2 regions of the Pseudomonas sp. Seg1 genome follow, and region 1 is predicted to be linked to the other one. Evidence: predicted binding sites of a transcription regulator. Region 1 holds the regulator's gene; the other holds the start of a gene.

Region 1 (5,105 bases):
CACTCGCACGCCGACCGGTGACATCGACGTGGTGACCTCGGTGGGCAACCTCGCCTACTTCGAACAACTGCAGACCGCTGGCGACACCAAGCCTGTTCAGGGCTGGGGCGTGACGATTCAGTACCACGCCGCGCAAAACCGCGTTGTGCTGATCGACAAGGCCAAGGTTGTCGACAAGGACAACAACACGACTCAAGGCGAGAAAATCGTCTATGACACCGTGAAGAAACTCGCCAGCGCCGGTCGCGCTACCGGCAGCAAGGTCACCGAGTCGCGTCCGCGCATCGACATGGTGATCCAGCCGAAGAAGAAAACCGACGAGAAAACCCAGTAATGGCAACTCTGAAAGCTCAGCACCTGGCCAAGGCCTATAAAAGCCGCCAGGTCGTGCGTGACGTCAGCCTGTCGATCGACAGCGGCCAGATCGTCGGCCTGCTCGGCCCGAACGGCGCCGGCAAGACCACCTGCTTCTATATGATAGTCGGCCTGGTACAGGCCGATCAGGGTCGTGTGCTGATCGACGATCTGGACGTCAGCCACCAGCCAATGCATGGCCGCGCCAAGGCCGGTATCGGCTATCTGCCGCAAGAAGCATCGATCTTCCGCAAACTGTCGGTGGCCGACAACATCATGGCCATCCTCGAGACCCGTCAGGAGCTCGACAAGGCCGGCCGTCGCAAAGAGCTGGAAAGCCTGCTGCAGGAATTCCACATCAGCCACATCCGCGACAACCTCGGCATGAGCCTGTCGGGTGGTGAACGCCGCCGGGTGGAAATCGCCCGCGCTCTGGCGACTGCGCCAAAATTCATCCTGCTCGACGAACCGTTCGCCGGTGTCGACCCGATTTCGGTCGGCGACATCAAGCAGATCATCCACCATCTCAAGGCCAAGGGCATCGGTGTACTGATCACCGACCACAACGTGCGTGAGACGCTGGACATCTGCGAAACCGCCTACATCGTCAACGACGGTCAACTGATCGCCGAGGGTGACTCCGCGACCATCCTGGCCAACGATCTGGTCAAGGAAGTGTATCTGGGCCACGAATTCCGCCTGTAAGCGCAAAGTGCCCGGTGAGCCGCCCGGGTGCTGTATCGATTCAAGCAGGATTTAATACGCTTTAATTGTTACAGCGCTCTAGGCAAACACTTCAGTTTCAGGCATATAATTTGCTTAAGTTTGGCGCTCCGGCGCCCTGTAGTGGATGGCGCATAGCGCCGGCGAATAAGGTGTTAAGCCCCTGCCATGAAACCATCGCTAGTCTTGAGAATGGGCCAGCAGCTGACGATGACACCGCAGCTGCAACAGGCCATCCGCCTGCTCCAATTGTCGACCCTGGATCTGCAACAGGAAATCCAGGAGGCCCTGGAATCCAATCCGATGCTCGAACGCCAGGAAGAAGGCGACGACTTCGACAACTCCGATCCCCTGGCCGACAACGCCGAACAGAAGCCCAACACCGAGATCCAGGAACCCTCCTATCAGGAAACCGCCCCAACGGTGGATAACCTTGAGGACGGCGACTGGAGCGAGCGTATCCCCAACGAGCTTCCGGTCGATACGGCCTGGGAGGACGTTTACCAGACCAGTGCCAGCAGCCTGCCAACCAGCGATGACGACGAGTGGGATTTCACCACCCGCACCTCCGCTGGCGAAAGTCTGCAAAGTCACCTGCTGTGGCAATTGAACCTCGCACCGATGTCCGACACCGATCGACTGATCGCCGTGACCCTGATCGATTGCATCAACAATCAGGGCTACCTGGACGAAACCCTCGAGGAGATTCTTGAAGCGTTCGATCCGGAACTGGACATCGAACTGGACGAGATCGAAGCCGTCCTGCACCGCATCCAGCAATTCGAACCGGCAGGCATTGGCGCCCGCAACCTCAGTGAATGCCTGCTGCTGCAACTGCGTCAGCTCTCGGCCAAGACCCCTTGGCTGGCCGAAGCGAAGCGCCTGGTCACCGACTACATCGACTTGCTCGGCAGCCGTGATTACAGCCAATTGATGCGCCGCATGAAGCTCAAGGAAGACGAGCTGCGTCAGGTCATCGAACTGGTGCAGAGCCTCAACCCGCGTCCAGGCTCGCAGATCGAATCCACTGAAGCCGAGTATGTCGTCCCGGACGTCATCGTGCGCAAGGACAACGAGCGCTGGCTGGTCGAGCTGAATCAGGAGTCAGTGCCACGCCTGCGGGTAAACGCCCAGTACGCCGGTTTCGTGCGTCGCGCCGATACCAGTGCCGACAACACTTTCATGCGCAATCAGTTGCAGGAAGCTCGCTGGTTCATCAAAAGCCTGCAAAGCCGCAACGAAACCCTGATGAAAGTGGCCACCCAGATCGTCGAGCATCAGCGCGGCTTCCTGGAATACGGCGACGAAGCCATGAAGCCGCTGGTCCTGCATGACATCGCTGAAGCGGTCGGCATGCATGAATCGACGATTTCCCGGGTGACCACACAGAAATTCATGCATACCCCGCGTGGTATTTATGAACTGAAATACTTTTTCTCCAGCCACGTCAGCACCTCCGAAGGCGGTGAATGCTCGTCCACGGCGATCCGCGCGATCATCAAAAAACTGGTTGCGGCGGAAAATCAGAAAAAGCCGTTGAGTGACAGCAAGATCGCTGGTTTACTGGAGGCACAAGGCATTCAGGTGGCTCGCCGCACCGTCGCCAAGTACCGCGAGTCCTTAGGGATCGCGCCTTCGAGCGAACGCAAGCGGTTGATGTAAGCCACGTTACAGCGTTCCAGTGGCAGGCTATCCAGCCTGCCGCTTTATGCACTGGCAACGAAGGAGAAGCTGTATGCAAGTCAACATCAGTGGACACCAACTGGAAGTGACCCAACCTCTGCGTTCCTACATCGAGGAAAAACTCCAACGACTGGAACGACATTTCGACAAGATCACCAACGTGCAAGTCACGATGTGCGTCGAAAAGCTGAAGCAGAAAATCGAAGCCACCTTGCATATACCCGGCAGCGAAGTGGTCGCCAATGCGGAACATACCGATATGTACGCGGCGATCGACGCCTTGACCGACAAGCTGGATAAACAACTCAAAAAGCATAAGGAAAAGACCCAGAGCCTGCTACAGGGCGCCACCGGTCGATAACCCCCCATTCCATGATCCGACTTGAAAGTATCCTGACCCCCGGCCGTTCCCTGGTGAACGTGCCGGGCGGCAGTAAAAAGAAAGCCCTCGAACAAATTGCCAACCTGATCGCCCGCGAAGTGCCGGATCTGGAGATGCAAGATGTCTTCGAGGCCCTGATCGCCCGTGAGAAACTCGGCTCTACCGGTTTCGGCAACGGCATCGCCATTCCTCACTGCCGCCTCAAGGGTTGCCAGTCGCCAATCAGCGCCTTGATGCACCTTGAAGCCCCTATCGATTTCGATGCCATCGACGGCGCCCCGGTTGACCTGCTGTTCGTTCTGCTGGTCCCGGAAGCGGCTACCGATGCCCATCTGGAGTTGCTGCGCCAGATCGCCAGCATGCTCGATCGAAAGGACGTGCGCGATAAGCTGCGCAGCGCTCCGAGCAACGAAGCCTTGTACCAGGTCGTACTGGACGAGCAAAACGGGCAGTAATCATGCGCTTGATCATCGTCAGTGGCCGTTCCGGCTCGGGTAAAAGTACCGCCCTGGATGTCCTTGAGGACAACGGTTACTACTGCATCGACAATCTGCCGGCTGGCCTGCTGCCAGAACTGGCCGAACGGGCGCTGATTCACACCGAACTGGCGCAGCCGCTGGTGGCCGTGTCTATCGATGCGCGTAACCTGCCGAGCCATCTGACCCGTTTTCCGGAACTGCTGGAAGATGTCCGCAGCAAACACATCCAGTGCGATGTCTTGTATCTGGATGCCGACGAGGAGACCCTGCTCAAGCGTTTTTCCGAAACCCGCCGTCGCCATCCACTGAGCAACGCCAACCGCTCGCTGGCCGAGGCGATTCAGGATGAAACCGCCCTGCTCGGCCCTATCGCCGACCTCGCTGACCTGAAAATCAACACCACCCATCTGAACCTGTACCAGTTGCGCGACACCATCAAGCTGCGTTTGCTGAATCAGCCGGAGCCGGGCACCGCGTTCCTGGTCGAGTCATTCGGCTTCAAGCGCGGCATGCCGGTGGATGCGGACCTGGTGTTCGATGTGCGCTGCCTGCCCAATCCTTACTGGAAACCTGAGTTGCGTGCACAATCGGGTCTCGATGCGCCGGTGGCCGAGTATCTGGCAGCACAGCCCGAGGTGGAGGAAATGTTCCAGGACATCTTCACTTATCTGCACAAATGGTTGCCACGCTTCGCCGCGAGTAACCGCGCCTACGTCACCATTGCCATTGGCTGTACCGGCGGGCATCACCGCTCCGTCTACCTGACCGAACGCTTGGGTCAGGCCCTGCAGAAAACCCTGAAGAATGTCCAGGTTCGCCACCGCGACCTCACTTAAAGGATTCACACCGCGATGCCTGCTCTGGAAATCGAAATCATCAATAAACTGGGTTTGCATGCCCGAGCGTCGGCGAAGTTTGTCGGGGTTGCCGGCCAGTATCCCGATTGCACGATCCGAGTAGGCCGCACGCCGGAGACTACGGTTGATGGCAAAAGCATCATGGCGATGATGATGTTGGCGGCTGGCAAAGGCACCAAAATCTATTTGAGTACCGAAGGGCATCAGGAACAGGAAGCGCTGGATGCGCTGGTGGCGTTGATCAACAACTACTTCGACGAAGGTGGCTGATCGCCTGTGGCGAGGGAGCTTGCTCCCTCGCCACAATTCAACTCAACCCAGCGCTGTATCCATCACCATCATCAGACAAAACCCGATCAACAGGCCAAGACTGGCCAGTTTGTCGTGACCATTGCGTCGCGACTCGGGGATCACTTCGTGGGTCACCACCAGCAACATTGCACCGGCCGCCAGCGCCAGACCTAACGGCAACAGCACCTGCGCCAGGCTCACCAGCCACGCACACAGCAGGGCAAAAACCGGCTCAACCAGACCCGACGCCGCGCCGATCAAGAACGCCTTGACCCGCGACATCCCCGCCCCGGCCAGTACCAGCGCAATCACCAGACCTTCCGGCACATCCTGCAA
Region 2 (5,105 bases), 1.4 Mb from region 1:
ACAATGTCTTGCCCGTTCCCGGCGGCCCGCTGAACAACAGGTTGTGCGCGCCCGCCGCCGCGATCAGCAGCGCACGTTTGGCTGCCATTTGCCCCTGCACTTCGTTGAGATCGGGATAGGGTCTGGCGGCATGAATCAAGCCGTCCGATACATAAGGCTCGACGGGCGTGTGCCCGTTGAAATGTGCCACCGCTTCCAGCAGATGATCCACCGCGTACACCTTCAAACCCGAGGCCAGACATGCTTCCTCGGCATTCGCCCGCGGCACCACCAGCGCCCGTCCGGCCTTGCGCGCCGCTAATGCCGCGGGCAACACGCCACGCACCGCTCGTACGGCGCCGGACAGCGCCAACTCACCCAGACATTCCACATCATCCAGCGTCAGACACGGCACCTGCACACTCGCCGACAGAATCCCCAAGGCAATCGCCAGATCAAACCGTCCGCCATCCTTGGGCAGATCCGCCGGCGCCAGATTCAAAGTGATCCGCCGCGCCGGAAACTGCAGCCCGGAATTGATGATCGCGCTGCGCACCCGATCCTTGCTCTCCTTCACCGCCGCCTCGGGCAGGCCGACCATGGTCAGCGACGGCAGACCGTTGGCCAGGTGAACTTCGACGGTGACGGCGGGGGCTTCCACGCCAATCTGGGCGCGACTGTGGACGATGGAGAGGGACATGGTCGTTCCTTGAGCTGAATCGGGGAGCCGCTTCCTGCGGGTTTTTTAAGGGTAGTTGGGAGAGCGAATCCAGGCGACACGGATCCGAGGGTAAACCTTCACTGGATGTTGCCAAGGTGCCCTTCCACGTTCAGTAGAGGCGCCACATTAGTTTTCTTCTTCGGGATTTCTTACTTGGCTTCCTCCCCCGGCCAACCAACCATCCGGTTCGAGTTCTTTACCGTACTTGGCCGCTACCTCAATAAAACGACGCTGATTGGCTGAAATACCTCCGGCTAACCGAAGTGCTTCAGCGTGATATCCAACAATCTCTTCTAGCTTTTTCCTTCTCTTTTTGTCTTTCATTGAGGCCTCGTTTTTCGGGTGACAGATGCTTCGCTGGTCACCGTAGTACAAGGAGGAAAGGTCGCGTAATCAGGCGCAGACGCTGATTTTTGTAGGGCCATGCCCTAATAGTTGTAGGACGCCGGCGAAAGGCTTTCGACGGTCTTGTATCTCTGTGTCCTATGCTCCAGTTTGGCCGCTCGATGCAGTCTCTGGAGGCGAAAAATGGACCGCAATGGTATGCGCCCGATTCATCCGGGCGAGGTTCTGAATAAAGAATTCATGGAGCCGCTGGGCATGACCGTCATGGATCTGGCCATGCCCACGAAATGGCCCGAAAGTGAGATAGAAAAGCTTGTGAAATGCCAGCTCAGGATCTGCGCCGATCTGGCAATCAGGCTTGCCATTCATTTCAACACTACACCTGAGTTCTGGATGAATCTTCAGTCGACTTACGATTTACGCAGGGCTCAGATCAGGCATGCGGGTTTATAGCGATTGCAACATCCGTGTAGCCCTTTTCCACCAAGGTCCTGCCTCTGAGCGTTTCGGCTTTTCCCGTTCCACGACCATCAGCGGCACATCCTGCAACCGAATCCACGGCTGGTTATTCCAGTGCAACAAACTCAACGTCATGTCCGGCCAACTGAGCAGGCTCAGGTGTGGGCGTTCGCTTGTGGTGGGGTGTTGGATGTCGCGCAGGGTGGGGATGACTTGGTGAGTAAGCCATTCGCGCAGGGCTCGGTATTCGGGGCAGTAGTGGTAGACGAGGAGGGCGTAGATGCCGGATTCGCTGATCAGCAGGGTGTTTTCGATCTGGTTGTGGATCAAGGTTTTGCGGGTTTGGTATTGGTCGGGGTCGAGTTTTCGCAGCATGCGTTCGTTGAGGTAGATGTGCAGCAGGCGGCTCAGGTCTCGGGCGCAGAACCAGGGTTGGTTCTGGATGAGGAGGGCGTGGAGGGGGAGTTTGTGGCGGGTGAAGATGCTAGGTGTCAGGTAGTTTTCGTCCATGGTTCAGTTCTCGAATTCAAGTGAAGAAAACTGCTTCTGTTCGTCGCCAAACGAAAAGGGTGGCAGCCATGCGCGGGTTGGCGAACCGGTGAATTCGAAACCGGCAGACCCTGAGGTCTCCCACGCAAAGCCGCCATAACTCATGGAGAGAAAAAACCTCTCTGTGAATTTAGTTGCATTGCGTCGAATTCGATCCAGGTCGCCAAACCCGGTGCTGAACATTCAGCATCGAGTGAGCTTAGGTACCGGGGCTTTTCGGCGCAATCGGACAGCGGTGGTGCAGTGTGTAGGACGTTGCCGTGATTGTTGCAGGGCTGCGGATCAAAAGATCGCAGCCTGCGTGAATTCCTACACATGAAGCTGAAGGTCGTGCCGACCTTCAATCGCTAGCAGGCTAGCTCCCACAGGGGATTACGGGGTTATTCGGCTGGCGGCGTCAGCTTCGCTTCCATCTCGGCAACCTTGGCTTCGAGGCTCTCAAGACGTGCGCGCGTACGCGCCAGCACGACCATCTGACTATCGAACTCTTCACGGCTGACCAGATCGAGTTTGCTGAAGGCACTCTGCAGCAGCATCTTGAACTGGCTTTCGATTTCGGCTTTCGGCAGCGGGGTGTCGCCGCTGAACAGGCGGGAGGCGGTGCCGCTCAGGGCGTCGAGGAAGTCTTTGGGCGCGAGCATGGTGGATGTCCTGGAAACAATGGCCGGCAGTGTATCACGCAGTGTCTATAGTCAATCTCGTGGTCAGGGATGCACGCTTTTCGCGCAGGCAGACGGACGGCGACGCACCGTTGTTGTGCGTATCCGCTGGGCCTTTTGCGCGGGATGGCTTGCGGCAGCGGCCAAGGGATTGAAATCAGGGGATTTTGGCGAGATGGCAAGGTTTCTGCTTAGTCACCTTCGACCCATGCACTGATGCAGTCGCTGTGACGAATGCAGTGCGGCAGGCGAAGCGGGGAGTTTCGTCTGATGCGGTTAGCTGGCGTCAGCGATGCGTTACAAAGCCAGGCACTGCGCTTAGACTTGAGTCGGGTTTGTTTTCCTGGGGCAAGTCCACCAATTCGGGAGAGAGTTTCATGAAGCTAGTCACTGCCATCATCAAGCCGTTCAAGTTGGACGACGTGCGCGAGTCGCTGTCCGAAATCGGCGTGCAGGGCATTACCGTTACTGAAGTCAAAGGCTTCGGCCGGCAGAAGGGTCACACCGAGCTGTATCGCGGCGCGGAATATGTGGTCGATTTTCTGCCCAAGGTGAAAATCGACGTGGCCATCGACGACAAGGATCTGGATCGGGTTATCGAGGCGATAACCAAGGCGGCCAACACCGGCAAGATCGGTGACGGCAAGATCTTCGTGGTCAATCTGGAACAGGCGATTCGCATCCGTACCGGCGAAACCGATACCGACGCGATTTAAACGCCGCCACAAACCCCAACGCCCCAGGAGAAAACAATATGACTCTGCGTAAATTCGCAGGGCTAGGAGCCCTGTTGTCCATCGTAATGCCCAGCCTTGCAATGGCGGCAGACGAAGTGGCGGCCCCGGTCCTCAATTCCGGCGACACTGCCTGGATGCTCACCTCGACAGCCCTCGTGCTGTTCATGACCATCCCGGGCCTGGCGCTGTTCTACGGCGGCATGGTTCGCTCGAAAAACATTCTTTCCGTGATGATGCAATGCTTCGCCATTACCGGTCTGATCAGCGTCCTGTGGGTCATTTACGGCTACAGCATCGCGTTCGACACCACCGGCATGGAGCAGGGCGTCGTCAACTTCAACTCCTTTGTCGGCGGCTTCGGCAAGGCGTTCCTCGCGGGTATCACGCCAGCCAGCCTGACCGGCCCTGCGGCGTTGTTTCCTGAGGCAGTGTTCGTCACCTTCCAGATGACCTTCGCGATCATCACACCGGCGTTGATCGTCGGTGCGTTCGCCGAGCGGATGAAGTTCTCCGCGATGCTGATCTTCATGGGCATCTGGTTCACCCTGGTTTACGCACCGATCGCGCACATGGTCTGGTCCGGTAACGGCGGCCTGATGTGGGACTGGGGCGTGCTCGACTTCGCGGGCGGCACCGTGGTGCACATCAACGCCGGTGTTGCCGGTCTGATCTGCTGCCTGGTTCTGGGCAAGCGCAAAGGTTTCCCGACCACCCCGATGGCTCCGCACAATCTGGGTTACACCCTGATGGGCGCGGCGATGCTGTGGGTTGGCTGGTTCGGCTTCAACGCCGGTTCTGCTGCTGCGGCCAACGGCACTGCCGGTATGGCGATGCTGGTTACCCAGATTGCTACCGCTGCTGCTGCACTGGGCTGGATGTTTGCCGAGTGGATCACTCACGGTAAGCCAAGCGCACTGGGCATCGCCTCGGGTGTGGTTGCCGGCCTCGTAGCGATTACTCCGGCTGCCGGCACCGTGGGCCCGATGGGCGCACTGGTGATCGGTCTGGCGGCGGGCGTGGTGTGCTTCTTCTGCGCCACCACCCTCAAACGCAAACTCGGTTATGACGACTCCCTGGACGCGTTCGGCGTGCACGGTATCGGCGGTATCCTCGGCGCGATCCTCACCGGTGTGTTCGCCGCACCGTCGCTGGGTGGCTTCGGCACCGTCACCGACATCGCCGCACAAGTGTGGATTCAGTGCAAAGGCGTCGGCTTCACGGTGATCTACACCGCGATCGTCACCTTCATCATCCTCAAGGTTCTGGATGCTGTGATGGGTCTGCGTGTGACCGAGGAAGAAGAGTCGGTGGGCCTCGATCTGGCACAACACAACGAACGCGGCTACAACTTGTAAGTACGCGCATTGAAAAAACTTGCCCGGTTCGCCGGGCATTTTTTTGTCTGGAATTTGTCGATCACGATACAGCTGAAAGGATTTTTCGTACGCCTTTGGTCGTGTTTACGACGGGTGTTTTTCTGCGGGCAATGGCTTACATGATTGCAGGAATATTAGGGCCTTTGTTTTTTCCCAGAGCGCGCTAGAATGCGCCCCGAACGTGCGGAGAACTGTATGTGGCAACAGACTCTGATAACCCTGCGGGCACGGCCCCGGGGCTTTCATCTGGTAACGGACGAGTTGATCAAAGGCCTGCCTG

The links. The regulator sigma-54, encoded in region 1, starts transcription at its own class of promoters, with help from an activator protein. The targets are predictions, from matches to a motif close to ANTGGCATNNANNTTGCTNT.
Region 2: a site for sigma-54 is predicted at 2,887-2,906, ahead of glnK (P-II family nitrogen regulator). Genes of this name have one in related genera too.

Annotation. Positions count from the first base shown of each region.
Region 1 covers NZ_AP021903.1:1,061,719-1,066,823, reverse strand. Annotated here, with positions in the region: gene lptA (lipopolysaccharide transport periplasmic protein LptA) at 1-334, shown strand, start outside; gene lptB (LPS export ABC transporter ATP-binding protein) at 334-1,059, shown strand; gene KI231_RS04530 (RNA polymerase factor sigma-54) at 1,246-2,739, shown strand; gene hpf (ribosome hibernation-promoting factor, HPF/YfiA family) at 2,813-3,121, shown strand; gene ptsN (PTS IIA-like nitrogen regulatory protein PtsN) at 3,133-3,597, shown strand; gene rapZ (RNase adapter RapZ) at 3,600-4,457, shown strand; gene KI231_RS04510 (HPr family phosphocarrier protein) at 4,473-4,748, shown strand; gene KI231_RS04505 (ZIP family metal transporter) at 4,791-5,105, opposite strand, start outside.
Region 2 covers NZ_AP021903.1:6,333,102-6,338,206, reverse strand. Annotated here, with positions in the region: gene KI231_RS28600 (YifB family Mg chelatase-like AAA ATPase) at 1-679, opposite strand, end outside; gene KI231_RS28595 (hypothetical protein) at 827-1,024, opposite strand; gene KI231_RS28590 (HigA family addiction module antitoxin) at 1,229-1,498, shown strand; gene KI231_RS28585 (BRO-N domain-containing protein) at 1,493-2,014, opposite strand; gene KI231_RS28580 (hypothetical protein) at 2,018-2,236, opposite strand; gene KI231_RS28575 (accessory factor UbiK family protein) at 2,434-2,694, opposite strand; gene glnK (P-II family nitrogen regulator) at 3,090-3,428, shown strand; gene KI231_RS28565 (ammonium transporter) at 3,467-4,804, shown strand; gene KI231_RS28560 (secondary thiamine-phosphate synthase enzyme YjbQ) at 5,021-5,105, shown strand, end outside.